Regions from separate parts of the Streptomyces sp. NPDC002574 genome, predicted to be linked through region 2. Evidence: riboswitches for the same ligand, from Rfam matches in the RefSeq annotation. Region 2 holds a riboswitch; each other region holds the start of a gene.
What was found. A riboswitch is a leader RNA that binds a small molecule or an ion and turns the genes downstream of it on or off. The one in region 2 is predicted to bind thiamine pyrophosphate.
Positions count from the first base shown of each region.

Region 1 (7,028 bases), on a different contig from region 2:
AGGGCGGCGCGTGTCGAGTGCAACCGGCCCAGCAGCTCCACGGCGTCCGCGGGACGCAGCGCGGGCTCGCGGGCCGCCGCGCTCGCCACGAGGGCGTCCAGCTGCGCGGCCAGCCCCGGCACGGTGGCCGAGGGCGCGGGGATGTCCTCGTTGAGGTGCTGGTAGATCACCTGCATCGGCGTGCCGCCCGCCCGGGGCTTGCCGCCGGTGAGCATCTCGTAGAGCAGCACCCCGCAGGCGTACACATCGCTGCGCGGGTCGGTCGTGCCGCTCTCGATCTGCTCCGGTGCCATGTAGGACACGGTGCCCAGCACGACGCCGGTGGTCGAGGTCGTCGTGGTGTGCGCGTCCACGGCCCTGACCAGGCCGAAGTCCGCCACCTTCACCCGGCCGTCGTCGCCGATGAGGACGTTCTCCGGCTTCATGTCGCGGTGCACCAGGCCCGCGCGGTGCGCCGCGCCGAGGGCCGCCAGCACGGGCTCCAGGATGTCCAGCGCCGCGCGGGGCGGCAGCGCGCCCCGGTCGCGCAGCAGGTCACGGAGCGTGCAGCCGGCGATGTACTCCATCGCCAGGTACACGTACGTGCCGTCCGTGCCCTGGTCGTAGATCTGCACCACATTGGCGTGGTCCAGCCGCGCCACGGACTTCGCCTCACGGATGAAGCGCTCCACGAAGCCGGGCTCGGCCGCCAGCGCCGGGTGCATCACCTTCAGCGCGAGCACACGGTCCAGACGGGTGTCCAGTGCCCGGTAGACCGTCGCCATCCCGCCGACCGCGATCCGGGCCTCCACCCGGTAGCGGCCGTCGAGCGTGCGCCCGACCAGCGGGTCTTGAAGGGTCATATCCACAAACGTGCAGTTTACGGTGTTCGCTTTACCCGCTTGGGCTAACGCGGCAACGTTGTGTCGCGGTCGTGCGGTACCGACACGAAACCGTGATGCGGTGCGCCGGCCGCCCGCCGGACCACCGCACGACACCTCAGGCGCCGAAGGCCGGCCGCTCCGGGTCGAAGGCCGCGACGCCCTCGGACGGCGAGGAGGCCAGGGCGTGCCGGCGCCGCGGGATGCGCCCCGCGCGGTGCGCGAGGCGGCCGGCCTCCACGGCATGGCGCATGGCGCCGGCCATGAGCACCGGCTCCCGCGCCCGGGTGACCGCGGAGGCGAGCATCACGGCGGCGCAGCCCAGCTCCATCGCGAAGGCCGCGTCGGAGGCCGTGCCCGCCCCGGCGTCCAGGATCACCGGCACGGAGGCGCGCTCCACGATCAGCTCGAAGTTGTGCGGGTTGCGGATGCCGAGCCCGGAGCCGATGGGCGATCCCAGCGGCATGACCGCGGCGCAGCCGAGGTCCTCCAGCCGACGGGCCAGCACCGGGTCGTCGTTGGTGTACGGCAGCACCGTGAAGCCGTCGTCGACCAGGACCTCGGCCGCGTCCAGGAGCTCGACCGGGTCGGGCAGCAGGGTGTGCTCGTCCGCGATCACCTCCAGCTTCACCCAGTCCGTGCCCAGTGCCTCCCGGGCCAGCCGGGCGGTGAGGACGGCCTCGCCCGCCGTCCGGCAGCCCGCGGTGTTGGGCAGGACGCGGACGCCGTGGCGGGACAGCACCGACAGCACGGAGCCCTTGACCGTGGGATCGAGCCGCCGCATGGCGACCGTGGTGAGCTCGGTTCCGGAGGCGAGCAGCGCCTGCTCCAGCACCTCCAGGCTCGGCGCGCCGCCGGTCCCCATGATCAGACGGGAGCCGAACGCCGTGCCGGCGATGGTCAGCGGGTCGTCGGCCATGCGGGTCAGCCTCCCTGCACCGCGGTCAGGACCTCGACGCGGTCGCCGTCGGTCAGCGCGGTGGCGGGCCACTGCCCGCGGGGCACCACGGTCTCGTTGAGCGCGGCGGCGACACCGGAGGAGGCGGTGGTCAGCCCGGCGACCAGCCGGTCGAGAGTGAGGCCAGGGGCCACCTGGCGCGGCTCGCCGTTGACGGAGACGGTCATCGCGTTCATGCGTACTGCTCCTGAGGGGTGAAACGGCCGGGGGAGAAGGGACGGGCCACCTCGGGCAGCTCTCCGCCGGTCAGCACCTCGGCCATCACGTCGCCGGTCAGCGGGGTGAGCAGCACGCCGTTGCGGTGGTGGCCGGTGGCCATGAGCAGGCCCTCCAGCGCGCTGCGGCCCAGCAGCGGGGCGTTGTCCGGGGAGCCGGGGCGCAGCCCCGCGACCGTTTCCACCAGCGGTAGTTCGGTGATGCCCGGCACCAGCTCGTGGGCGTCGCGCAGCAGCTCGTACACGCCGCCGGCCGTGACGGTGGTGTCCCAGCCCATCTCCTCGCTGGTGGCACCGACGACCAGCTCGCCGTTCTCGCGCGGCACCAGGTAGACATGCGCGCCGCGCACCACGGCGCGCACCGTGCGGGACAGGAAGGGCGCGTACGCCGCGGGCACCCGCAGCCGCAGGACCTGGCCCTTCACCGGGCGTACCGGCGGCAGAAGGCGCTCCGGCAGCCCGCCGAGCCGGCCGCTGCGGCTCCCGGCGGCCAGCACGGTCTGCCCCGCGGCCAGCACGCTGCCGTCGTCGAGCACGACCCCGCGCGCCCGGTCGCCGGCCACGTCCACCGCGGCCACCGCCGTGCGGCGGAAGGCCACCCCGGACAGCTCGCAGGCCCGCAGCAGCGCCGCCACCAGGCGTCGCGGGTCGACCTGGTGGTCGCCGTCGACGCGCAGGCCGCCGCGGACGCCGGGCGCGAGCATCGGTTCCAGGCGGCGGCACTCGCGTCCGCTCAGCCACTCTGCCCGCAGCCCCAAGGAGGTCTGGAACGCGTGCAGTTCGCGCAGCTCGGCGCGGTCGTCGGCGTCCAGGGCCACGGCGAGGGTGCCGCAGGTCCGGTAGCCGAGGTCCAGGCCCGTGGTCTCCTCCAGCTCGGCCGTGAACGCCGGATAGCGGCGGATCGCGGCGAGGTTGAGGTCGAGCAGGGCCCGCTCGCCGTACTGCAGCTCGGTGACGGGGGCCAGCATCCCGGCGGCCACCAGGGCCGCGCCGCCGCCCGGATCGGGGTCTGCGACCACCGTGCGCAGCCCGCGTTGGGCCGCCCGCCAGGCGGTGACCAGGCCGATGATCCCGCCACCGATGACGACGGTGTCGGGCACGTCATGACGGTGCATCGGTGTACCGCTCCTCCCTTCGCCGGCATGACCCGGATCAGGTTCGTACGGTCGGCGGCCGGCCAGCCGCCCTCTCAGCCCGGTGCGCCGGGCTCCCGCGAGTGCTTCGACCGCCACTTTAGTACGCACGACTGACGGCGAGTAGGGCGCCGGTACCGGACCGCGCGCCGCGCGGCGTTACGGTGATCAGCGTGACCAGCAGCAGCGAGCAGCGAGTCGTCGTCGTCGGGGCCGGGATGGCCGGGGTGCAGACCGCCGTGTCCCTGCGCGAGCAGGGCTGGGGCGGCACGATCACGCTGCTCGGCGCGGAGCGCCATCCGCCGTACGACCGGCCCCCGCTGTCCAAAGGCGTCCTCTTCGGCGCCGACGAGGGCCCGGGCGCGCTGCTGGACGTGGACTTCGGCGGCATCGGCGTCCAGCTGCTGCTCGGCCGGCACGCGAGCGCGCTGCGCCCGGACGAGCGCCGAGTGCTCACCGACGCGGGACCGGTGGAGTACGACAAGCTCGTCGTGGCCAGCGGCGCCGAGCCGCTGACGCTGCCCGGCAGCGAGGGCGTGCCCGGCGTGCACGTGCTGCGCACCCTGGACGACGCCGCCCGGCTGCGGCCCGTCCTGGAGGCGCGGAACTCCGTGGTCGTGGTCGGCGCGGGCTGGATCGGCGCCGAGTTCGCCACCGCCGCCCGGCACGCGGGCTGCGCCGTGACCGTCGTCGAGGCCGCCGACCGCCCGCTCGCGGGCGTGCTGCCCGAGCGGATCGCCGACCGGATGCGCGGCTGGTACGCGGAGGCCGACGTCGAACTGCGCACGGGCGCCGCCGTCGCCGCGGTCGAGCCGGGCGTCGTGCGGCTCGCCGACGGCAGCGTGATCGACGCGGAGGCCGTCGTCGTCGGCATCGGCGCCCGGCCGGCGACGGGCTGGCTGGCCGGCTCCGGGGTCGACCTCGGCCCGGACCGGTCGGTCCTGGCCGACGACCGGCTGCGCACCTCCGTGCCCGACGTGTACGCCGTCGGCGACTGCGCCTCCTTCCCCTCCGCCCGGTACGGGCAGCGGCTGCTCATCCACCACTGGGACAACGCGGTCCAGGGGCCCCGCACAGCGGCCGCCAACATCCTGGGCGGCGACGAGGTCTACGACCCCGTCCCGTACTTCTGGTCCGAGCAGTTCGGCCGCTTCGTCCAGTACGCGGGGCACCACGTCGACTCCGACGAGATGCTGCTGCGGGGCGACCCGGACGGCCTCGCCTGGTCCGTGCTGTGGCTGCGCGACGGGGTGCTGGTCGCCCTGTTCGCGGTGGGCCGTCCGCGCGACCTCGCCCAGGCCCGCAAGCTCATCGCCCGGGAGGCCCGTGTCGACCGGGCCCTGGTGGCCGACCCTGCCGTGCAGCTCCGGGCCGCCGTCGTCTGACGGCCGCGGGGCCGGGCGGCCGGCCCCGCGGAACGCCCCGCATGCCCCTGGTGGACGCCACGAGTACCGCGGTAGGGGTCCGGGATGGCACGCTTGTCCTGTGACCGAGATCGACGCAAAGATTGATGCCCTCGTACCCTCCTGGCTCAACGTCCCCGAGATCGCCGAGCAACTCGACGTGGAGGTGACCCGGGTCCGCCAGCTGATCAAGGAAGGGCAGCTCATCGCGGTGCGCCGCGGAGAGAACAGGGTGCTGATGGTCCCCGCCGACTTCATCGGCGACGGGAAGATCGTGAAGGGCCTCGCCGGCACGCTCAACCTGCTCAAGGACGACGGGTTCAGCGACGAGGAAGCCCTGGAGTGGCTGTTCACCCCGGACGAGAGCCTGCCCGGCACCCCGGTGCAGGCCCTGTGCGAGAACCGCGGGACCGAGGTGAAGCGCCGGGCCCAGGCGCTGGCCGTCTGAGCCGTCCGACCAGCGCACTCACCGCGCTCACCGCACTCAACCGTTTCACCGCTCGTACGGCACGTACCGCACCCGAGGGGGACCCACCGCATGAGCATCCGCGCGCGGCTCGACGACGCCCGGCTCTACCTGTGCACCGACGCCCGCCGGCGCCAGGGCGGCATCGCCGAGTTCGCGGCCTTCGCGGACGCCGTGCTGGCCTCCGGGGTGGACATCGTGCAGCTGCGCGACAAGGGCATCGAGGCCCGCGAGGAGCTGGAGTACCTCGCGGTCCTCGGTGACGCGTGCCGGCGGCACGGCGCGCTCCTCGCGGTGAACGACCGCGCGGACGTGGCGCACGCGGCCGGGGCCGACGTGCTGCACCTCGGGCAGGGCGACCTGCCGGTGCCGGCCGCGCGGGCGATCCTCGGTTCCGGCGCGGACTCCCCGGTCGTCGGACGGTCGTGCCACTCCGAGTCCGAGGCGGCCGCGGCCGCCGTGGAGCCCGGTGCGGACTACTTCTGCACCGGGCCGGTGTGGCCGACCCCCACCAAGCCGGGCCGTCCCGCGCCGGGGCTCGGCCTCGTCCGGTACGCGGCGGGGCTCGGCACGGACCGGCCGTGGTTCGCGATCGGCGGCATCGACCTGGACAACGCCGAGCAGGTGCTGGACGCCGGTGCCCGGCGGATCGTCGTCGTACGGGCCGTCACCGAGGCCGAGGACCCCGGCGCGGCCGCCGCGGAGCTCGCCAAGCGGGTCCGCTCCTACACCGTCTGACCGCGCGCGGAGCGGTGCCCCGGACAGCGGAGGTCCCGTCGGCCGGGCCCGGCGTGTCCAGGGAGTGAGCATTTCACCGCGTCCTGTTGGGGCCCTCCGGCCCCCGCGGCTAGCCTGAGGCGCATGGCCCTCGGAACCCCTTCCACCAGGACCGATCACGCGGTCACCATTCGTGAGCTGCTGGCCTCAGGGCAGCGCTCGTACTCCTTCGAGTTCATGGCGCCGAGGACCGAGAAGGGCGAGCGGACGCTGTGGGACGCCATCCGCCGCATCGAGGCGGTGGGTCCCACCTTCGTCTCCGTCACGTACGGCGCGGGCGGCACCTCGCGGTCCGGCACCGTCCGGGCGACCGAGCGCATCGCCTCCGACACCACCCTCACGCCCGTGGCGCATCTGACCGCGGTCGACCACTCCGTCGCGGAGCTGCGCAACATCATCGGCCAGTACGCCGACGCCGGGATCCGCAACATGCTCGCGCTGCGCGGCGACCCGCCCGGCGACCCGCTGGGGGAGTGGCAGCGGCACCCCGAGGGAGTGGACTACGCCTACGAACTCGTCCGGCTCATCAAGGAGTCGGGCGACTTCTGCGTCGGCGTCGCGGCCTTCACGGAGATGCACCCGCGCTCGACGGACTGGGAGAGTGATACGCGTCACTTCATCGCGAAGTGCCGTGCGGGCGCCGACTACGCCATCACCCAGATGTTCTTCGACGCCGAGGACTACCTGCGGCTGCGTGACCGGGTCGGGAAGGGCGGTTGCGAGACGCCCATCATTCCGGAGATCATGCCGGTCACGAACGTGCGGCAGATCGAGCGCTTCGCCCAGCTCGGCAACGCGCCTTTCCCGCCGGAGCTCGCGGACCGTATCCTCGCGGTCAAGGACGATCCGGCCGCGGTGCGGGCGATCGGGGTCGAGTACGCGACGGAGATGTGCCGGCGGCTGATGGCCGAGGACATTCCCGGGCTGCACTTCATTACCCTTAATCACTCCACGGCGTCGTTGGAAATCTACGAGAATCTGGGACTGCACCAGAGGTCGTGAGGGCGGAGCCGCCGCCCCGGTGGGCCGACGACGGTGAACGGTGAGGAAGTGCTCTCATGGCCTACACAGTGCTCTACATCGCCTTCGGCGTGGTCGCGCTGTGGCTGCTCGGCGAAGTGCTGCTCCAGTACAAGGCCCGGCTCAGGTGGCGGCTGCTCGCCTTCGCGGGATTCATGGGCGTCGTCCTCGGCGTCTACCTGCCGTCCGTCGTCGT
Region 1 covers NZ_JBIARB010000009.1:301,800-308,827, reverse strand. The annotation lists gene pknB (Stk1 family PASTA domain-containing Ser/Thr kinase) at 1-848, opposite strand, end outside; gene ACFYXS_RS23915 (thiazole synthase) at 979-1,779, opposite strand; gene thiS (sulfur carrier protein ThiS) at 1,785-1,985, opposite strand; gene thiO (glycine oxidase ThiO) at 1,991-3,148, opposite strand; TPP riboswitch at 3,146-3,258, opposite strand; gene ACFYXS_RS23900 (NAD(P)/FAD-dependent oxidoreductase) at 3,340-4,551, shown strand; gene ACFYXS_RS23895 (Rv2175c family DNA-binding protein) at 4,652-5,017, shown strand; gene thiE (thiamine phosphate synthase) at 5,108-5,773, shown strand; gene metF (methylenetetrahydrofolate reductase [NAD(P)H]) at 5,897-6,814, shown strand; gene ACFYXS_RS23880 (hypothetical protein) at 6,871-7,028, shown strand, end outside.
Region 1: another riboswitch for thiamine pyrophosphate. It lies ahead of thiO (glycine oxidase ThiO); the one in region 2 lies ahead of thiC (phosphomethylpyrimidine synthase ThiC).

Region 2 (7,028 bases):
CACCCGCGCCCTCATGGGCAACCACGAGCTGCTGCTCTACGGCGCCCACCGCTTCGGCGACACACCGGTGAACTCCGCCGCCGGCACCGCCACCTTCCTGGCCGCCTGGCGCCTCAACGGCGGCCAGACCAGCGACATGGAGCGGCTCGAGGACCACCACATCGCCTGGATGTCCCGGCTGGACGCGGCCGCCCTCGCCGACGGCCACCTCCTGCTGCACTCCGACACCACGGCGTACCTGGAGTACGGCGAGACCATCGACGCCATGAACGACACGGTCACCGGCATCCTGCAGCGCGGCGACGCCGACGAGTGCTGGGAGCTGTTCCGCAAGTTCACCCGGCGCTTCGCCTTCCGCGGCGAGGCCGGGGCGCAGGCGGCCCGGGAACTGCTGGACACCTACGGCGGCCGGCGCGTCGTGCACGGCCACAGCCCCATCCCGTACCTGCTCGGCGAGGTCGGCGGGGAGAACACCCCGGACTCCCCCGACCGGACCACCGTGATCGAGGGACCGCACGTCTACGCCGACAACCTCGCGGTGGCCATGGACGGCGGGGTCACCATGGACGGCAAACTCCTGGTCGCACGCCTGCCGTTGTAGCCCCCGAAACCCCCATTTTCCGGAAACACTCTGTCACCCCGTCACCTCCGCGCTCTACCATCGGGGTATCCGTAGGCAGCTTCTCCTCCGCTTCCGCCCAGCCGGTCCGGAACTCCAGCGCGGACTTCGGGGCGGCACCGGAGACGGAGCATCGGGGGATGCACATGAACAGCGCTCCACATCTGCTGGCCGAGGACCGCCCGGAGTTCGAGCGCGTCCTCGACAGGGCCCTGCACTCGGAGGGCACCCGGGCCGCCCTCGCGGACGCCCGGAACCCGCTCAACACCGAGCAGTTGCGCACCATGGCGCTCAGCGCCGCCGCGCCGATCTCCGCCTGCGCGGCCCCGGAGTACGAGAGTTACGTCAAGGCCCGTGAGGCGCTGTCCGAGCAACGCCGCGAGCAGCGGGTCGCCGCCGTCTCCGGCATCGGGTACGCCGCCGCCGCACCGGGCGTCGCCGACGGCTCGGGTGCCGGGCTGTTCGCGATCGTCGCCGTCCTCACACCCGTCCTCGCCGGCACCGCCGCCGTGATCTTCCTCGTCCTGGGCTACGCCCTGGCGCTCGGCCACCCCGAGCCGGACATCGCCGGTCCGTTGCGTCAGGCCGGCTGGCTCTTCGCGGCGGTCGCCGCCTGCGGCGTCGTCGTCGGCATGATCGGCCTGCTCCTCACGGCCCTGCGCAACGACCCCACCGCCGAGGGCGACCACCCACCCGACGAACCGCCCGAGATCGCCGCGGCGCGCGAGATCTGGCGCCGGGCCCTGCTGGAACGCGGCCTCCAGCCCTTTCTGGACGCGGCCCTGGCCAAGGCCGCCGGCTCCGCCCCGCCGCCCCCACCGGACCGCCAGGGCGGCGACGGCAACCACCGCATGCCGCGCCTGGGTTACTCCCGCCCCGACTTCACCAGCCCCGGCCCCGAGTCCTCCCCGGAACCCGGGCACCGGTTCACCAGTCCCGACTTCTCCAGCCCCGACTTCTCCAGCCCGGACTACGGGGGCCCCGACCACGCCCCCAACTGACCGCCGCACGACGGCCCGGTCCACCGGCCGCGGACGGCCCCCGTCCCCGCGTCGCCGCGGGACCGGGGGCCGTGTCGTTCGCTTCCGTGCGGGGCGGGCTCAGTCCGCCAGCGGCAGGTAGACCCGGTTGCCCGAGGCGGCGAACTCCCTCGACTTCTCCGCCATGCCGGCCTCGATCTCCTCGGCCGTGCCGCCGTGCTGCCGCCTGATGTCCTGGGAGATCTTCATCGAGCAGAACTTCGGGCCGCACATGGAGCAGAAGTGCGCGGTCTTCGCCGGCTCCGCCGGCAGCGTCTCGTCGTGGAAGGCCCGTGCCGTGTCCGGGTCGAGGGCCAGGTTGAACTGGTCCTCCCAGCGGAACTCGAAGCGGGCGTCGGACAGGGCGTCGTCCCAGTCCTGCGCGCCGGGATGGCCCTTGGCGAGGTCGGCGGCGTGGGCGGCGATCTTGTAGGTGATCACGCCGGTCTTGACGTCGTCGCGGTCGGGCAGGCCCAGGTGCTCCTTGGGGGTGACGTAGCAGAGCATCGCCGTCCCCCACCAGGCGATCATCGCGGCGCCGATGCCGGAGGTGATGTGGTCGTAGGCGGGCGCGATGTCCGTGGTCAGCGGCCCGAGGGTGTAGAACGGCGCCTCCTCGCAGATCTCCTGCTGGAGTTCCACGTTCTCGCGGATCTTGTGCATCGGGACATGCCCCGGCCCCTCGATCATGGTCTGCACGCCGTGCCGCTTCGCGACGGTGTTGAGTTCGCCGAGCGTGCGCAGCTCCGCGAACTGGGCCTCGTCGTTGGCGTCGGCGATGGAGCCGGGACGCAGACCGTCGCCGAGGGAGTACGTGACGTCGTAGGCGGCGAGGATCTCGCAGAGCTCCTCGAAGTTCTCGTAGAGGAAGCTCTCCTTGTGGTGCGTCAGGCACCAGGCCGCCATGATCGAGCCGCCGCGGGAGACGATGCCGGTCCTGCGGCGGGCGGTCAGGGGCACGTACCGCAGCAGGACGCCCGCGTGGACGGTCATGTAGTCGACGCCCTGCTCGGCCTGCTCGACGACCGTGTCCTTGTAGATCTCCCAGGTCAGCTCCTCGGCCCTGCCGTCGACCTTCTCCAGGGCCTGGTAGAGGGGCACGGTGCCGATGGGGACGGGGGAGTTGCGCAGCACCCACTCGCGGGTGGTGTGGATGTTGCGGCCGGTGGACAGGTCCATCACCGTGTCGGCGCCCCAGCGGGTGGCCCAGGTCATCTTCTCCACCTCCTCCTCGATGGAGGAGGCGACGGCGGAGTTGCCGATGTTGGCGTTGACCTTCACCAGGAACCGCTTGCCGATGATCATCGGCTCGGTCTCCGGGTGGTTGACGTTCGCCGGCAGCACCGCCCGGCCCGCCGCGATCTCCTCGCGGACGACCTCGGGGGCGACGTCCTCGCGGATCGCGACGAACTCCATCTCCGGGGTGATCTCGCCGCGTCGGGCGTACACGAGCTGGGTGACCGCCCGCCCGTCCCGTCCGCGCCGGGGCAGGCGCGGACGGCCGGGGAAAACGGCGTCCAGGTTGCGCAGCCCGCCGCGGGGCGAGGTGTGCTTGATGCCGTCGTCCTCGGGGCGGACGGGACGGCCGGGGTACTCGTCGGTGTCGCCGCGGGCGACGATCCAGTTCTCGCGCAGCGGCTCCAGGCCGCGGCGCACGTCGGTGGTGACGGTGGGGTCGGTGTACGGTCCGGACGTGTCGTACAGCGTCACGTCCCGGCCGTTGGTGAGGTGCACCCGGCGGACGGGGACCTCGATGTCCGGGCGTGACCCGGTCACATAGCCCTTGTGCCAGCCGATGTCGCGCGCGTTCGCATCGCGCATGGTCATGAGACCCACTCCCTACGCCGGCATTACCCGGTAACAGGTTCAGCGGTCGACGCAGCTGGTGGCCCTCGGCCGGTCAGCGCCCTCTCAGCCCGGTGCTCCGAGCTCCCGCGGTGTGCAAAGGTGCGACCACGCTAGCGGGTCTTCTCCGACGCACACCAGGGGGCCTTGGGATGATCGGCGCGTGGACTCCCCTCATGCGCAACCCCAGCCCCACGGGCACAGCCACGGGCACAGCCATGGCCACGGTCCCGTGCCGCCGGTCTCCCGGCACCTGCGGAAGGTCATCGCCGCGGTCCTGATCCCGTTCGTCGCCGCGGTGGTGGTCGGCCTCGTGGTGCTCTGGCCGAACGGGGTGCCGGCCCACAAGCGGACGGGCGTCGGATTCGACCAGCAGACGCAGTCGGGCCGGGTGGTGCGGGTCGAGAACGTCAAGTGCGCGGACGTCAACGCCGAGCCGAACAACCCCGGCGGGCCCGGCGCGACGCCGTCCGGCGGGCCGTCTCCCGCCCCGTCGGCGGCCCCGTCGATCTGCGAGCGGGCGACCATCCGGGTCACCTCCGGCAAGGACACCGGCCGTACCTTCACCGAGATCGTGCAGCCGAGCCAGACCCGGCACTACACGGAGGGGCAGAAGGTCCTCCTGTCCTACGCGCCCGCCGCGCCCAAGGAGTTGCAGTACTCGGTCGCCGACGTGGACCGGTCGCTGCCGCTGTGGCTGCTCGCCGGTCTCTTCGCGGCGGCGGTGGTCCTGGTCGGGCGGCTGCGCGGGATCCTGGCGCTGGTGGCGCTGATCATCAGTTTCGCCGTGCTGACGCTGTTCATCCTCCCGGCGATCCTGCACGGCAGTGATCCGCTGCTGGTCGCGGTCGTCGGCGGCAGCGCCATCATGCTGATCGCGCTCTACATGTGCCACGGCCTCAACGCCCGTACCTCGGTGGCCGTCCTCGGCACGCTCTGCTCGCTGCTGCTGATCGCGCTGCTGGGCTCGGTGTTCATCGACTGGGCGGTGCTCAGCGGCAACACCTCGGACGAGACCGGGCTGATCCACGACCTCTACCCGGGCATCGAGATCCACGGCCTGCTGCTGGCGGGCATCGTCATCGGCTCGCTCGGTGTCCTGGACGACGTGACGGTCACCCAGACCTCGGCCGTGTGGGAGCTGCGGGAGGCCGATCCGAGCGCCGGCCGGCGGAAGTTGTACCGGGCGGCGATGCGCATCGGGCGGGACCACATCGCCTCGGTGGTCAACACCCTGGTGCTGGCGTACGCGGGCGCCGCGCTCCCGCTGCTGCTGCTCTTCTCCATCGCGCAGCGCGGCGTGCTGGCGGTGGCCGGCAGCGAGCTGGTCGCCGAGGAGATCGTCCGGACCCTGGTCGGCAGCATCGGGCTGGTGGTGGCGGTGCCGCTGACGACCGCGCTGGCCGCGCTGGTGGTGTCGGCGGACCGCTCGGGGAGGGACACTGTCCCCACGGGCGGCGGGCGCCGCCGGCGGCGGGCGCGCTGAGTTCCGCGAGTACGGGGGTGGGCAGGGTGATCGGGCTTCAGGGGAGGGTGACCGGCACGGTCGGCCCGGAGCTGGTCGGCGAGGTGATCGTGCAGGTCCGCGGGGGTGCGGAAGCCTTCCTCGCATACCCGGCGACCGCGGGGGAGCGCATCGCGAAGGGCACGGTCGTGGTGGTCGTCGAGTACCTGCCGCCGCGGACCGTGTACGTCGTACCGGCGTACGGCTGAGGGGAGTCGGGCGCGTTCGTATCAAGAACGCGACAAGGATGCGCCAGGATCTTCCGGTGCGTCTTGCGCAGGCGCACACTCCCGTACGCGGCCCCGATCGGGGCCAATCGTAAGGGGGCGTATGCCGATGGTGATCGGCGTCGCGGCGGGCGCGGTGCTCGTCGCTCTCATTGTGTTGATCGTGCTGTTCCGGCTCATGTGGCGGGTTGCCGAGCCGAACGAGGCACTGGTCATCTCGGGTTCCAAGCACCGTGCGGACGGTGTCGGGGAGGGCATGGGATTCCGCGTCGTCACCGGTCGCGGAACGCTGGTGATGCCCGGTGTCCAGGTGGTGCGGAAGCTGTCGCTCGACCTCAACGAGGCCGAACTGAACGTGGACTGCGTCACGCAGCAGGGCATCCCGCTCAAGGTGCACGGCGTGGTGATCTTCAAGGTCGGCGACGACTTCGTGTCGATCGCCAACGCCGCGCGGCGTTTCCTGGACCAGCAGAAGTTCATGGCCGAGCGTGTGCACAACGTCTTCGCCGGTCATCTGCGGTCCATCGTGGGCGGGTTGACGGTGGAGCAGATGATCCGTGACCGGGAGCGGCTGACGGCCGAGACCCGGGCGGCGTCGGGCTCGGAGATGGAGAAGCTCGGCCTGATCATCGACTCGCTGCAGATCCACGAGATCGTCGACCCGACCGGGTACATCAAGAACCTCTCCGCCCCGCACGCGGCCGCCGTCCACCGCGACGCCCGTATCGCGCAGGCGGAGGCGGACCGGATGGCCACCGAGGCCGAGCAGCAGGCCGCGGCCCGGATGGCGGAGGCCACCCGGGACAGCCAGATCCTCCAGGCCGGTTACATGGCCGAACGGGACAAGGCCACCGCGTCCGCGCAGCAGGCGGGCCCGCTCGCCGACGCCGCGGCCCGGCAGGAGGTCGTGGTGCAGGAGACCCGGGTCGCCGAACTGGAGGCACAGCGCCGCGAGCAGCAGCTCCAGGCGGACGTCCGCAAGCCGGCGGACGCCTCCGCGTACGAGAAGCGGACGCTGGCCGAGGCCGAGCGCGACGCGCGGATCTCGGCGGCCGAGGCGAAGGCCAAGGAGACCGAACTGGCCGCGATCGCCGAGGCGAACCGGGTGAAGTCGGCCGCCGCCGCGCAGGCGGAGCAGACCAAGCTCAGCGGTATGGCGAGCGCCGCGGCCACCCGGGCCACGGGTGAGGCCGAGGCCGCGGCCACGCAGGCCCGCGGTCTGGCGGAGGCCGAGTCCGCGAAGGCGAAGGGTCTGGCGGAGGCCGAGGCGATCAAGGCGCGGGCCGCCGCGCTGGCGGAGAACCAGGAGGCGGTCGTCGCCCAGCAACTGGCCGAGAACTGGCCGGAGATCGTCCGGGCCGGCGCGTCCGCCTTCGGCAACGTCGACCACATGGTGCTGCTCAACGGCGCCGACGGCATGTCCGAGATGTTCGCCAAGGCGCTCACCATGGGCGGCACGGGCCTGGGGCTGGCCCGTCAGCTGCTCGCCCAGATGAACGGTGGGGCCGAGCCGTCGTCCAATGGCTCGGCGCCGCAACGCCCCGAGCGCGTCCCGCTCAAGGACTGAGCGGCGCGCTCCCGCGGGGTCCGGTCTTCGCCGGGCCCCGCGGGGTCACCACCTGTCGTGGGAGTCCGAAGACGAGGACGACGAGGTGACCTTCTTCACGACGAACACCAGGCCGCCGACGAGCGCCACGAAGATCAGCACCTTGAACAGCAGCCAGAACAGGAAGCCGACCGCGCTGGCGATCATGCCGCCGAAGACCACGATCGCGATCACCGGCACCGCGATCCACTTGACCCACCAGGGAACG
Region 2 covers NZ_JBIARB010000012.1:47,957-54,984, reverse strand. The annotation lists gene ACFYXS_RS27960 (metallophosphoesterase) at 1-601, shown strand, start outside; gene ACFYXS_RS27955 (hypothetical protein) at 760-1,620, shown strand; gene thiC (phosphomethylpyrimidine synthase ThiC) at 1,720-3,465, opposite strand; TPP riboswitch at 3,457-3,584, opposite strand; gene ACFYXS_RS27945 (YibE/F family protein) at 3,647-4,969, shown strand; gene ACFYXS_RS27940 (hypothetical protein) at 4,996-5,196, shown strand; gene ACFYXS_RS27935 (SPFH domain-containing protein) at 5,318-6,781, shown strand; gene ACFYXS_RS27930 (DUF5326 family protein) at 6,827-7,028, opposite strand, start outside.

Region 3 (7,028 bases), on a different contig from region 2:
CCTGACGTTCTACTTCCACCCGTCGATGGAGCAGGTCCAATACCACGGGAGCTACGCGCCGTTGCGGGGGCAGACGGTGTCGGAGGCGTTCAACTCGACCCTGCACATCTCCTTCGACGTCCGCGGCGGACTGCTGATCCGGCAGGCCCACCACTGGGCGGCGCTGATCTTCGTCGCCAGCCTGCTCGCCCACATGATGCGGATGTTCTTCACCGGCGCGTTCCGCAAACCGCGGGAGCTCAGCTGGGTGCTCGGATTCCTGCTGCTGGTGCTCGGCATGTTCGAGGGACTGACCGGATACGACCTCCCGGACGACCTGCTCTCCGGAACCGGGCTCATGGTCGTCAACGGCACCATCCTGTCGGTACCGATCGTCGGCACGTACCTGTCGATGTTCCTCTTCGGCGGCGAGTTCCCCGGGAACGACCTGGTCTCGCGCTTCAACACGATCCACGTCGTGGTCCTCCCCGCGCTGATGACGGCGCTGTTCGCCGGCCTCGTCTACCTGACGTTCCGTCACAATCGCGCGCAGTACCCGGGACCCGGGCGTACGGAGAGGAACGTCGTCGGCATCCCCCTGCGGTCGTACGCCGTGCGGGCGGCCGGGTACTTCTCCCTGGTCACCGGGGTCATCCTGATCATCGCCTCGATCGCGCAGATCAACCCCGTGTGGCTGTACGGTCCCTACCGCCCCGACCAGGTCACGGCGGGATCGCAGCCCGACTGGTACATGGGCGTGGCCGACGGGCTCCTGCGGGTCATGCCGGGCTGGGAGGTCGTCCTGTGGGGACACACCCTCGCCCTCGACAACCTGATCCCGCTGGGGGTGGGCGTCGGCCTCTTCCTGGTGATGGGCGCCTATCCCTTCATCGAGGCCTGGGTCACCGACGACGACCGGGACCACCACCTCCTGGACCGGCCACGGAACCGTCCGGTGCGCACGGCACTGGGCGCGGCGTGGATCAGCGTCTACGCCGTGGCGCTGCTCGGCGCGGCCAACGACGTGATCGCGACCCGCTTCCACGTCTCGGTCAACGCGGTGACCTGGGCCGTCCGCATCGGGCTGTTCGTCATGCCGCTCGTCGTCTTCGCGGTCACCAAGCGCTGGGCGCTCGGCCTCCAACTCCGCGACCGCGACAAGGTGCTGCACGGTCGCGAGACCGGTGTCATCAAGCGCATGCCGAACGGCGAGTACGTCGAGGTCCACCAGGCCCTCAGCCCGGAACGGCTCCGCGCCCTGACGGAGCACGAGCAGTACCTGCCGATCGGCGTCGACAGGACGGACCGCACCCAGCGGTTGCGGGCCAGGCTCAGCGAGGGCCTGTACGGCGAGGGCACGCAGATCCCCAAGCCCGTCGTGCGCGAGCACGAGGAGATCGCCGACTAGACGGGCGACCGGCCCCAGGCGAGGGCGTACGCGCGTGCCGAGGCGCGGGGGTCCTCGGCGGCGCAGATGCCGGACACGACGGCCGCCCCGGCCGCCCCGGCCTCCCGCAGCAGCGGCAGGTCGGCCGGGGTGACGCCGCCGATGGCCACGGCGGGCAGCGCGCTGAGCCGGACGAGACGGGCGAAGCCGTCATGGCCGAGCGAGGGCGGGGCGTCCTGCTTGGTCCGGGTCGCGTGCAGCGCGCCGATGCCGACGTGGTGGACGCCCGCCGGGTCCTCGGCGGCCGCACGCAGTTCGCCGGGGGTGGCGGCGCTGAGGCCCAGCACCGCGTCCTGCCCGATCAGTTCACGGACGGCGGCCGCAGGCAGGTCCGACTGGCCGACGTGGACGCCCGTCACGCGCACGCCGGCGGAGCGAGCGGCCAGGAACACGTCCACCCGGTCGTTGACGATCAGCGCCACGCGTTCGGGGAGGACGGCGGCCACCGCCGCGACCGTGCGCAGGAAATCCCCGCCGTCGGTGTGCTTCTCACGGATCTGCACCGCGGTGACGCCCCCCGCCACCGCCGCGACGACGGTCTCGGCCACGCCGCGGCCCCGGGCCCGGCACTGGGCCGCGTCCGTGACCAGGTAGACCGACAGATCGACCGGTGCCTGCGTCACGACACGGCCGCCCGCTCGGCGAGGTCGGACTCCCGCACCGCGGCGAGCGCGTCCAGGAACGCCACGGCGAAGCTGCCGGGCCCGGAGGACGACTTCGCGGCCAGCTCGGCGGCGACCGTGTAGACGGTGACGGCCGCCACCGTCGAGGCGAACCGGTCCTCGTCCACCGCCGCGAAGGCGGCCATCACGGCGCCCAGCGCGCAGCCCCCGCCCGTCACCCGGGTCAGCAGAATGTCGCCGTTGGCGACGCGGGCCGTGCGCTCCCCGTCGGTGAGGAAGTCCACGGGCCCGGAGACGGCGACCACGCCGCCGGTCTCCCGCGCCAGCCGGTGCGCCGTCTCCTGCGCGGCCTCGACACCGTGGGAGGAGTCCACTCCGCGGCCGCCGTCACCGGCTCCCGCGAGCGCGATGATCTCCGAGGCGTTGCCCCGGACGATCGCCGGGCGCAGTTCCAGGAGCTCGTGCGCCAGCGCGGTGCGCACCGGCAGTGCGCCGACGGCCACGGGGTCGAGCACCCACGGCGTGCCGGCGGAGGCGGCCGCCCGCGCGGCCTCGACCATGGCGGTGCGCTGCTCGGCGTGCGGGGTGCCGAGATTGACCAGGACGCCCGAGGCGATCCGGGCGAACGGGCCGGCCTCCTCCGGGATGTCGACCATGGCGGGTGCGGCGCCCAGCGCCAGCAGGACGTTGGCGGTGAACCCGGTGACCACCGCGTTGGTCAGGCACTGCACCAGCGGGGAGTCGGCCCGTACGCGTGCGAGCGCCTGCGCGGCGAAGGCGGTGTGGTCGGCGGATGTCGGGGGCATCGGTGTCGCTCCTTCGGATGTGGACGGTGTCCGGGCGCGGTGCTCAGGGCCGCCGGCGCAGCCGCAGCGGGGCGTACACCGCGAGTGCCACGAGGAACGCCACGTAGTACGAGAGGTCCGCGCCGTGCAGGGTGGACGCCACCGGCCCCACGTAGAGGCTGGTGTCCATGAACGGCACGGCCGCGGCGAAGGCGGCGGCGAACGCGAGCACGGCGGGCAGGCCGGGCTGGGGCCGGCCGGTCTCCGCGGCGAGGTCGATCGCGGCACCTCCGCGGGCCCGTGCCCGCGCCAGCCAGTCCACGACGACGATCGCCACGAAGCCGGGAATCCAGTAACCGACGAACAGCAGCACGTTCTGGAAGCGGGCCGTGGTGTCGGCGGCGTGCATCCACAGCACCAGGGGGAAGCCGAGGGCGGCGGCGAACGCGGCCGCCACCGGGCGCGGGACGCGCACTCCCGCGGTCTGCAGGGCCAGGGATCCGCTGTAGTCGTTCATGGCATTGCTGCACAGCGCCGCCAGGGCCACGGCGAGCAGTCCGAACGCCCCCAGCGGCCCGCCGCCGAGCAGGTCCGCCACACCCGCGGCGGTCTGGTCGGTGAGGACGGACGCGCCCCACAGTCCGAGCACCTGGACGGCCACGAAGGACACCACCAGGCCGGTCAGGGTGAACCAGAACATGCGCGAGCGCGAGGTGGCCCGTGGCAGGTAGCGGCTGAAGTCGCTGGCGTAGGGGGCCCAGGACAGGGACAGGCTCAGCGCGATGGTGCTGGTCAGGACGAACGCCCCGCCCCGGTCGGCGCCGTGGGCGGAGCCGGTGGTCGCGGGGTGGACGCCGTCGAGCAACTTCCAGGCGATCAGCGCGAACGCGGCGGCGAGCACGAAGGTCATGACGATCTGGAGCCGGTGGATGGCCTCGTAGCCGAGGACGCCGAGAGCGCCCTGGGCGAGCATCATGATCAGGACACCGAGCCAGAAGGGCACGCCGCACAGCCGGGCCAGCGCGTCCCCGCCGAACAGCCCGATCAGCGCGTCCCAGGCGACCGACGACAGCCATTGCAGGACGCCCGGCAGCGCGACCGCGCGGCCGAAGGCGAGCCGGGCCAGCGGCAGCTGCCCCGCGCCGGTCCGGCTTCCCCAGGTGCCCAGGTAGGCGGTCGGTATCGCGCCGATGACGGTGCCGAGGACGACGGCCGCGAGCGCGGTGGCGAAGTCCAGGCCGAGCGCGATGCCGATGGTGCCGGTGAAGACGCCGGTCATGGTGAGGTTGGGGGCGAACCACACGGTGAACAGCCGCCCCGGGCCGCCGTAGCGGTTGCTCTCGGGGACCGGTTGGATGCCGTGCGCTTCGATGCGGAGATCGCCGGGGGCCGCCGGCATGCGCCCGTCGAAGACGGTCTGCCGGCCGTCGGCGGGCAGCCCGCCGGATACATGCGTCCAAGGCATGAAAGACATCCCTCCGCCAGTACGAACTGGTTCAGGTTCGACGGGTGTGATCTCAGCCCTCGATGGGGCACCCCGTGTCCGGTACGACGGACAGACTAACCCGATCGCTCTGCTCAGCGCGTCGACGGGAGGGCATGACAGCAACCGGGCCGGCGGGCAACACGGTCAAATGCCGTCGAATGTCCGCGGCGTGCCGGGCGGCGGTGCTCCTCGTCAGGGGAGGTCCGGCTGCCCGGGCCGCACCGCCGAGATGTCGAACACCAGCTTCACCGTGTCGCCGACCAGGACGTCCCGCGCGCTGGGTGGCGTGTTCCAATTGAGTCCCCAGTCGGAACGCCGCAGGACGGCCGTGCCCTTGAAGCCCACGCGGTACGTGCCGTAGGAGTCCCGGCGGACCCTGCCCGACGCGAGGTCGATGTGCAGGGGCAGGTCGACGTCCTTGATCCGCAGGCTGCCGGACATGCGGAACCGGTCCTCACCGATGTGGACGATGCCGGTGGAACGAAAGCCCATGAGGGGGAACGTCGCCGTGTCGAGGTAGCCGGGTCCGGTCAGGCGGGCGTCCCGCTCGGGCAGACCCGTGCGCAGGCTGCCGGTCCGGACGGTCAGGAACGCCCTGGACCGGGTGGGACGGCGTCCGTCGAGCTGCAGGAGCCCCTCCAGGTCGGTGAACCTCCCGCGCACGTGCGCGACCATCGCGCGCCGGACGGAGAAGCCGATCGTGGTCTTCAAGGGGTCGAGGAGGTAGACGCCGGTCAGTGCGTCACGGGGGCCGTCGCCCGTCAGGGCGGTCTCCATGAAAGTCCTGGGCATCGCGAGCCGGCTCCTTCGTGCCGAGGACGCTCGGTCGACGTACCGCCCGCAGCGGCCGGTAGCGGCGTTCGGTTGCGGCGGGACGCACCCACGTCCCCCAACATGCCGGTGGCCCCTGCCCCCCGACGGGCAGGGGCCACCCGCGGACGTCACTGCTGCCGCGCCTGCCAGTCGGCCAGCCGGGTCCCGGCGAACTGGGCGTCGGGGCCCGGCACGAGCGTGGTCTCCTTCAGTTCGGCCCCGAAGTACCGGGCGTGCGGGTCCGTGACGACCGTGCGGGGGTCGTTCCGGGCGGCGAGTCCCTTGCGGATGACCTCGTCGAGCTGGAACTCGTCGGGCCCGGCGACCTCGACCACGCCGTTGACCGGCGTGCCGACCGCGGCGCGGCCGACGGCCGCGGCCACGTCGTCGGAGTGGATGGGCCGGATCTTGACGGGTGCCAGACGTACGGTGTCGCCCTCGGTGGCCGCGTCCGCGATGCCCTTCATGAACTCGAAGAACTGCGTGGCGTGGACGATGGAGTACGGAATCCCGGATCCGCTGATCAGCTCTTCCTGGACCTGCTTGGCGCGGAAGTACCCGCTCTCCTGGAGCCGGTCGGTGCCGACCACGGAGAGGGCCACGTGGTGCCCGACGCCGGCCTTCGCCTCCTCCTGGAGGAGGTTGGAGGTGGAGGTGCGGAAGAAGTGCATGACGGGCTCGTCCTCGAACGAGGGCGAGTTGGACACGTCGACCACCACCGAGGCACCCTGCAGGACCTCGGCCAGGCCCGTGCCCGTCAGGGTGTCCACGCCGGTGCTGGGCGCGGCCACGACCGCCTCGTGGCCGTGCTCCTGCAGCTTGCCGACCAGCTTCGAGCCGATGAGCCCGGTACCGCCGATGACTACGACCTTCATGAGGGATCCTTTCACTGAATTCTGTACGTACAAGGACAGACCGGGCGGTGACCCCGTGTGTGACAGGGGTCCGGCGGGCCCGCGCGGGAACGCGCGCGGGCCGGGGCGTCACTCGGCGAGCTTTCCCTCGGTCGGGACGTCCTCCATCAGGGAGGCGATCGCCTCGGGAATGGCCGGGATGCTCTCGTGGGTGATCCCCGTCGTCGGGGACCAGACGAGATTCACCTGCAGCGCGGGATCCTGGTCCGGGTAGTCGCTGCGGTTGTGGCAGCCACGGGTCTCACGGCGTTCGAGCGCCGATTCGAGCGTGGCCCGCGCCGCCAGGGCCGCGCCCTTGAGGTCGAAGGCGTGGGCGAGGTCCTGGAAGCCGGCGATGTCGGGGTGGACACCGACGTTCTCCATCCGCTTCTCGACGGCCGAGAGTTCCTCCAGCCCGGTGCGCAGTCCCTGGTCGTCGCGGACGACTCCGGCGTGCTCGGTCATGGTGTTGCGGATGGCCCGCTGGAGGGCGCGGACGTTCTCGGGGCCGTCCGCCGCGAGGAGGTCGTCGATCTCGGCGCGGGCCTGCGCCACGGCGGAGGCCGAGCGCGGCTGCGAGGTCAGCTCCCGGGAGTAGGCGGCCGCCGCCTGGCCCGTGAGGCGGCCGAAGACCAGCAACTCGATGAGGCTGTTGCCGCCGAGCCGGTTGGCCCCGTGCAGCCCGCTGGAGGCCTCGCCGATGGCGTACAGGCCGCGGACGTCCGTGCTGTGGTCCTCGGGCCGCACCCAGACACCGCCCATCGAGTAGTGCGCGGTGGGCGCGATCTCGATCGGTTCGCGGGTGATGTCGAGCATCTGCAGGTCCAGGAGGGTCTGGTAGACCCGGGGGAGCCGCGTCATGATCGTCTGCCGCGGCAGGTGCGAGACGTCGAGCCACACACCGCCCTTGGGGGTGCCGCGGCCTTCCTTGATCTCGGTGTACGAGGCCAGCGCCACGCGGTCGCGCGTGGACAGCTCCATGCGCTCGGGGTCGTAGCGGGT
Region 3 covers NZ_JBIARB010000017.1:119,409-126,436, forward strand. The annotation lists gene ACFYXS_RS33890 (cytochrome bc complex cytochrome b subunit) at 1-1,387, shown strand, start outside; gene thiE (thiamine phosphate synthase) at 1,384-2,049, opposite strand; gene thiM (hydroxyethylthiazole kinase) at 2,046-2,855, opposite strand; gene ACFYXS_RS33905 (purine-cytosine permease family protein) at 2,899-4,299, opposite strand; TPP riboswitch at 4,291-4,384, opposite strand; gene ACFYXS_RS33910 (YceI family protein) at 4,513-5,112, opposite strand; gene ACFYXS_RS33915 (SDR family oxidoreductase) at 5,262-6,008, opposite strand; gene ACFYXS_RS33920 (L-aspartate oxidase) at 6,117-7,028, opposite strand, start outside.
Region 3: another riboswitch for thiamine pyrophosphate. It lies ahead of ACFYXS_RS33905 (purine-cytosine permease family protein); the one in region 2 lies ahead of thiC (phosphomethylpyrimidine synthase ThiC).

Region 4 (7,028 bases), on a different contig from region 2:
CAGCACGTGCAGGATGTCGGGGTCGCCCAGCACGTCCGCGAACCGCCCCAGCCGCCACCGGCCGCCCTCGTGGAGCCCGCGGGTGACGATGGCGGCGACCGGATAACCGAAGAACACCGCGAAGAAGGCGGCCGGCAGGGCCATCAGGCCGAGTCGCACGGCGTGCGGCCGCAGGGCCGCCGCCTTCTTCCGGGGCGCTCCGGTTACTTCAGCACGAGCGAGGACCACGTCTTGACCCACTGCTCACGGTTCGCGGCGATCCTCTTCGGCTCGACGGTCGCGGAATCGCTGATCACCGGCGCGTACTTGGTGAAGACCTCGGGCAGCTTCGCGTCGTCCCGGGCGGGGTTGACGAACATGGTGAGCGGCATGTCCTCCTGGAAGGTGCGGCTCAGCAGGAAGTCGACCAGCGCCTTTCCGCCCTCGGTGTTCTTCGCGCCGTCCAGCAGCCCGGCGAACTCGATCTGCCGGAAGCAGGTGGCCGTGGCCACGCCCGTCGGGCCCTCCTCGGGCTGCTCCTTGAGTGCGAGCACCTCGGCGGGCGGGCTGGACGCGTACGACACGACCAGCGGCTTGTCGCCCTTGCCGCCGCCGGCGCCGGAGAAGTCGTCGTAGTAGGCCTGCTCCCAGCCGTCGACGACCTGGACGCCGTTGGCCTTCAGCTTGGTCCAGTAGTCCTGCCAGCCCTCGTCCCCGTACTTCGCGGTGGTCGCCAGCAGGAAGGCCAGGCCCGGGGAGGAGGTCGCGGCGTTCTCCGTGACCAGCAGGTCCTTGTACGCCGGCTTGACCAGGTCGTCGAAGGTCTGCGGGACGGGCACCTTGTGCGCGGCGAACCAGGCGCGGTCGTAGTTGACGCACACGTCGCCGAAGTCGATGGGCGTGACGCGGTGCTCGGCGGCGTCGAGTTGGAGGGCGGCGGGGACCTTGTCCAGGTCCTTCGCCTCGTACGGCGTGAACAGGCCGTTGTCCAGGGCGCGGGAGAGCAGGGTGTTGTCCACGCCGAAGAAGACGTCGCCCTGCGGATTGCCCTTGGAGAGGACGGCCTGGTTGACGGCCGCGCCCGCGTCGCCGCCGCGCAGGACCTTCACCGTGTATCCGGTCTGCTGGGTGAAGGCCTTCAGCACGGCCTTCGAGGCGGCGAAGGAATCGTGGCTGACCAGAGTGACGGTCTTGGAACCGCCACCGGCGGCGGAATCCTCGCCTCCGCCACAGGCCGCGAGGGACGCGGCGCCGAGCGCGACAACGAGGGCGGTGCCGGCGGCACGCCGGATGGTGCTCATCAAGTGACTCCCTACGCCGGTATGACCCGGATCAGGTTCGAGGGTCTGCGGCCGTGCCGCACTCTCAGCGCTGTGTGCGCTCCCCTGTCGGATGTTCTTTTGTCGACCGTTCACGGCCGTTCACGGCAAACCGCCGCAATCGACCGTCACCCTAGCAAGCGCCTCTCAGCGCTCGGAAGCCGCCAACTGCCCGCAGGCCCCGTCGATCTCCTGGCCCCGGGTGTCCCGCACGGTCACCGGCACGCCGTGCGCCTCCAGCGCCGCGACGAACGCCCGCTCGTCCTCGGGCCGCGACGCCGTCCACTTCGAACCCGGCGTCGGGTTGAGCGGGATCAGGTTGACGTGCACGCGCTTGCCCTTGAGCAGCCGGCCCAGCAGATCGGCGCGCCAGGCCTGGTCGTTGATGTCCCGGATCAGCGCGTACTCGATCGAGACCCGGCGCCCGGACACGTCCGCGTAGTGCCACGCGGCGTCCAGCACCTCACGCACCTTCCAGCGCGTGTTCACCGGCACCAGGGTGTCGCGGAGCTCGTCGTCGGGCGCGTGCAGCGACACCGCGAGACGGCACTTGAAGCCCTCGTCCGCGAACCGCAGCATCGCCGGCACCAGGCCGACCGTGGAGACGGTGATGCCCCGCTGCGACAGCCCCAGGCCGTCCGGCTCGGGGTCGGTCAGCCGGCGGATGGCGCCCACCACCCGCTTGTAGTTCGCCAGCGGCTCGCCCATGCCCATGAAGACGATGTTCGACAGCCGCGCCGGCCCGCCCGGGATCTCCCCGTCGCGCAGCGCCCGCATGCCCGCCACGATCTGGTGCACGATCTCGCCGGTGGACAGGTTCCGGTCCAGCCCGGCCTGCCCGGTCGCGCAGAACGGGCAGTTCATGCCGCAGCCCGCCTGGGAGCTGATGCACATCGTCACGCGGTCCGGGTAGCGCATCAGCACCGACTCGACCAGCGTCCCGTCGAACAGCCGCCACAGCGTCTTGCGCGTCGTGTCGTTGTCCGTGCTGCTGTGCCGCACGACCGACATCAGGTCCGGCAGCAGCCCCTCCGCCAGCTTCCCGCGCGCCGCCGCCGGAATGTCCGTCCACGCGGCCGGGTCGTCCGTGTACCGCGCGAAATAGTGCTGCGACAGCTGCTTGGCCCGGAACGGCTTCTCCCCCAGCTCCGCGACCACCTCCCGCCGCTCGTCGGGCGTGAGGTCGGCAAGGTGCCGCGGCGGCTTCTTGGCGGCGCGCGGCGCGACGAAGGTGAGTTCTCCGGGTACAGGCATGGTCCATCCAGTGTCGCAGATCGTTTGGGGCCTCCCCGTTCGGCCGGGTGAGGCTCCCGTCACTCTCAGGCGTCCTCCGTCATCGCCGCGCGATCCCGCACGGCTCCGGGACGGCCCCGGTGGCGATCACTCGGCAGACTTCGACCACTGGCCCCGTCGCACCTCGCCCGCGACGCGGACTCGCGGAACAGGCGGCTCCACGTCGAAAAATCGGCAGCCGGCGAAGGGGTCGGGACACGAGTAGCTGGTTCTGCGCTCCGCAGTATGCGCGGAACGCACGCCACGGCATCAGCCGGCGGGAGGGGAGAGCGATGCCTGAGCAGGACGGCAAAGTCGGCGTCTGGTACGTCGATGCACAGGGTCTCGTCCTGGGCTACGCACTGACCGTCATCCCCGCGGTGGCGGCAGTGGTTCGCCGGCTCTCCGTTGCCATCCACCGGGATGCCGAGCACGTGTCATCCGCGGCCCTGATCACGGCGATCGCCGTCGGCGCCGGGCTGTTCTCGTGGTGGAACCTGCTCCGAGTGCGGTGGGAACTCACCGCTGACATGATCACCATGGTCAACCCCTGGGGAACGCAGCGTCTTCCGTGGACCCGTGTCAGCGCGCTCACGCACGGGAGTTGGGGCGCGCGGTTCCATACGGTCGAAGGGGTCACGTGCACGGCGTACGCGCTCAGCGACCTGGCCGCAGGCCGCCGCCAGGACAGGCGATTGGCGGAACTCCAGCGGACAGCCGGACTCCGACTCCGGGAAAAGCGCCCCCTCAGGAGCGAGGGGGAGCGATCGCGTGACGAGTCCTAACCGCCCACGATCATGAAAAAGGAGAGCGGCGAGCCGATGATGCCGCCAATGACGAGCTCCAGATGAGCAGGAACGGGCCCGGACCGGGCTCTGTCTGGCCCGCGATGGTCATCACCCGTGCATCCTCGACGCCGTCACGGAGATCGGTCAACGGTCGCCGACGTCGTCATGGCGCCGGGGCACGGCATGCTCACGTACGGTCGAGGATTTCGGGGACGCCGTCCGCCGCGCGCTGCGCGGCCGGGGCCGAACGGGCCACGGCACCACCGGTCTTACGGGATCCGGGACGCCGCGTGCGCGACAGCATGACCAGGCCCAAGAGGAGCGCCGCGGCGAAGAAGGCGCTGAAGCTCGCGGCGCCGGTGAGCAGGCCCGCCGGCAGTCCGTGCGCGGTGACGACCCAGCCCAGCACGGGCGCGCCGACACCTTGGGCGAGGTAGCCGACGAGGTAGCCGCCGGACACCATGCTCGCGCGGTCGCGCGGCGCGGCGTAGGTGTTGAGGACGGTCAGCCCGCCGGCGAAGTCGAAGGCGTAAGCCGCGCCCGCGCACGCGGACGCGAGGAAGAAGACCGCCATCGAGTGGGTGGCGCTGGTGACGACGAAGAGCCACACAGCGGCGACCGAGACCACCGCGCCGACCGTCACCAGGGTCCACGGCCCCAGACGCCGGGCCAGCAGGGCGCTGACCGCGATGAACGCCGCGAACACCGACAGCAGCGCGCCGGTGACCAGGGCGTTGGTCGAACCCGCCAACTGGTGGGCGATCTTCGCGCCGAGCGGCAGCACGATGGCACCGAGGAGGAAGGACGACGCGAACGCGACAGCGCCGGCGGCGAAGACTCCCCGGTTGCCGCGGGGGATCGCGATCGCGCGCACGCGCCACCGGATGCTGGACCCGTTCGCGGAGTGCTGCGGTATGCCGGCGACGAAGCAGACGACGACGGCGATCACGGCGGCGAGGACGAAGAAGTTCAAGTGCAGCGGGAAGGGGGCGTACTGGGTCAGTGCCCCGCCGACCAGCATCGCCAGCGCGATACCGGACGCGGAGACGGCCGTGCCGACCGATCCGGCACGCGCTTCCTTGCCCGGGGCGCTGAACTCCACCATGGCCACGCTCGCCGGGCTCAGCGACAGGCCGACGCCGAGGCCCATGAACGCCCGTCCGGCCAGCAGCCAGGGGACGCCGTCGGCGAACGCGAAGAGGAGCACCCCGGCGAGTTCGGCCAGCAGTCCCAGCAGCATGGCGGACCTCCGTCCGATGTGGTCGGACAGGTCGCCGAAGAGGATCAGCACGGGGATCAGCGCGATCGGGTACGCGGCGAAGATCCAGGTCACCGTGGTCGTGGAGATGTGCCAGTCGGCCTGGTAGAGCGGATAGGTCATGGTGGGGCACGCGCTGGTCCAGAGCGCGAGGGCGACGACGGCGCCCGCGGTCCAGAAGGCGGCACGGGCGTTGAGGAAGGGTTGCATGGAATCACCATTCTTGAACTCAAGGTACAAAACTAAGGCGGACGGGACCCCGGGCAGGGGCACACAAAGGGGTTCGCCGGAGCCAGAAGGGCCGCCGCCGGAAGCCGGGGGCCCGGCAGCGGCGGTTGCGGGGCAGTGGAGGCAGGCGGTCAGAGGGAGTCGATCACCGCGTCGATGATGCGGGCGGGCCGCTCCGGCCCCTCGGCGACGCGCACCGCGAGCCGCAGCCCCGCCACGGTGTTCTGCAGCATGGCGGCCAGGCCGTCGGGGTCGCGTTCGGGCGAGATCTCGCCCGCGCGCTGACCTTCAACGACCACGGCGCGGAAGGCGCTCTCGATGTGCGCGAAGGCACGGAGGACGAGATCGGTCGCCACCTCGTCGGTCCGCACCACCTCGGCCGCCGTGTTCACCGCCATGCAGCCGCGGCGGTCCGGGTCGGCCAGATCCGTCCGCACCACGGCCTCGAGAGCCCTGCGCAGGCGCACCTTCGCCGGTCCGGGTTCCTCGAGCGCCCGCAGCAGCACGCTCGCCTGCCGTTCGCGGTAGCGCCGCAGCGCCCGCTCGAACAGCGCGCGCTTGCTGCCGAAGGCGTTGTAGAGGCTGCCTTTTCCGATCCCGAGGGCGTCCACCAGGTCCTGGGGCGTGGTGGACGCATAGCCCTTCCGCCAGAACACCTCCATGGCCTGTTCCACGGCGACGTCCGGGTCGAACTGCTTGGGCCTGGTCATGCGGGCGACCCTAACACGTAATTGGACCTCCAGGTCAAATAAGATCGGGAGGCCGCCCCGCGCTCACGCGGGCCCCGGTTCCTGGGGCTCCTCGGCGTCGAGATCGGACCGGACGTCAGGCGGAACGACACCGACGGACCGCCCGTAGGAGTCCAAGAGGTGACCGAGGAGCTTGACGTGCCGCAGCGTGATCACCCGGTCGGCGCCTGAGACCGTCACACCGCCGCGCGCCCGTGGTCGCGGGCCGTCCACCTGGTGCGGATATCGTGCGCCGGTACTGCGACACGGGCCGGCTCCTGCAGCGGCGGACTGAGGAGTGAGTGATGAGCACGTCGGCCACCACCGGCACCGGAGAGCTGAAGCGGCGCCTGGGGGTGGCCGATGCCGTGCTGATCGGGCTCGGGTCGATGATCGGCGCCGGGATCTTCGCGGCTCTCGCCCCGGCCGCCTCCGTGGCCGGGTCCGGGCTGCTGCTCGGCCTCGCCCTCGCGGCGGCGGTGGCGTACTGCAACGCCACCTCCTCGGCCAGGCTGGCGGCCCGCTATCCGCAGTCGGGTGGCACCTATGTGTACGGGCGGGAGAGGCTCGGGGAGTTCTGGGGCTATCTGGCCGGCTGGGGCTTCGTCGTCGGCAAGACCGCCTCCTGCGCCGCGATGGCCCTGACCGTGGGCTCGTACGTCTGGCCGGGCCAGGCCCCCGCGGTCGCGGTCGCCGCGGTGGTCGCGCTCACCGCGGTGAACTACGCCGGGGTGCAGAAGTCCGCGGTGCTGACCAGGGCGATCGTCGCGGTGGTCCTGGCGGTGCTCGCCGCGGTGGTCACCGCCTGCCTGACCTCCGGCACCACCGAGGCGGCCCGTCTCGACGTCGGCGCCGACGCCACCTTCGGCGGCGTCCTCCAGGCGGCCGGGCTGCTGTTCTTCGCCTTCGCCGGGTACGCGCGCATCGCCACCCTCGGCGAGGAGGTCCGCGACCCCGCGAGGACCATCCCCCGCGCGATCCCGCTGGCGCTCGGCATCACCCTGGTCGTCTACGCGGCCGTCTCCGTGTGCGTCCTGCTCGTCCTGGGCCCCGCGGGCCTCGCCCGCACCGCCGCTCCCCTGGTCGAGGCCGTACGGGCGGCCGGGGTGCCCGCGCTGGCGCCCGTCGTGCGGGCCGGCGCGGCGGTGGCCGCGCTCGGCTCGCTGCTCGCCCTGATCCTGGGCGTCTCGCGCACCACTTTGGCGATGGCCCGCGACCGGCACCTGCCGCACGCCCTCGCCGCCGTCCACCCCCGCTTCCAGGTCCCGCACCGCGCCGAACTCGCCGTCGGCGTCGTCGTCGCCGTCCTGGCCGCCACGACGGACGTGCGCGGCGCGATCGGCTTCTCCTCCTTCGGCGTGCTGGCCTACTACGCCATCGCCAACGCCTCCGCCTGGACCCTCACCCCCGCCGAGGGCCGTCCCGCCCGCGTCGTCCCGGTCGCCGGCACGGCCGG
Region 4 covers NZ_JBIARB010000003.1:558,817-565,844, reverse strand. The annotation lists gene ACFYXS_RS09500 (ABC transporter permease) at 1-144, opposite strand, end outside; gene ACFYXS_RS09495 (thiamine ABC transporter substrate binding subunit) at 204-1,280, opposite strand; TPP riboswitch at 1,272-1,376, opposite strand; gene rlmN (23S rRNA (adenine(2503)-C(2))-methyltransferase RlmN) at 1,446-2,552, opposite strand; gene ACFYXS_RS09485 (hypothetical protein) at 2,864-3,355, shown strand; gene ACFYXS_RS09480 (MFS transporter) at 3,546-4,826, opposite strand; gene ACFYXS_RS09475 (TetR/AcrR family transcriptional regulator) at 4,976-5,554, opposite strand; gene ACFYXS_RS09470 (APC family permease) at 5,878-7,028, shown strand, end outside.
Region 4: another riboswitch for thiamine pyrophosphate. It lies ahead of ACFYXS_RS09495 (thiamine ABC transporter substrate binding subunit); the one in region 2 lies ahead of thiC (phosphomethylpyrimidine synthase ThiC).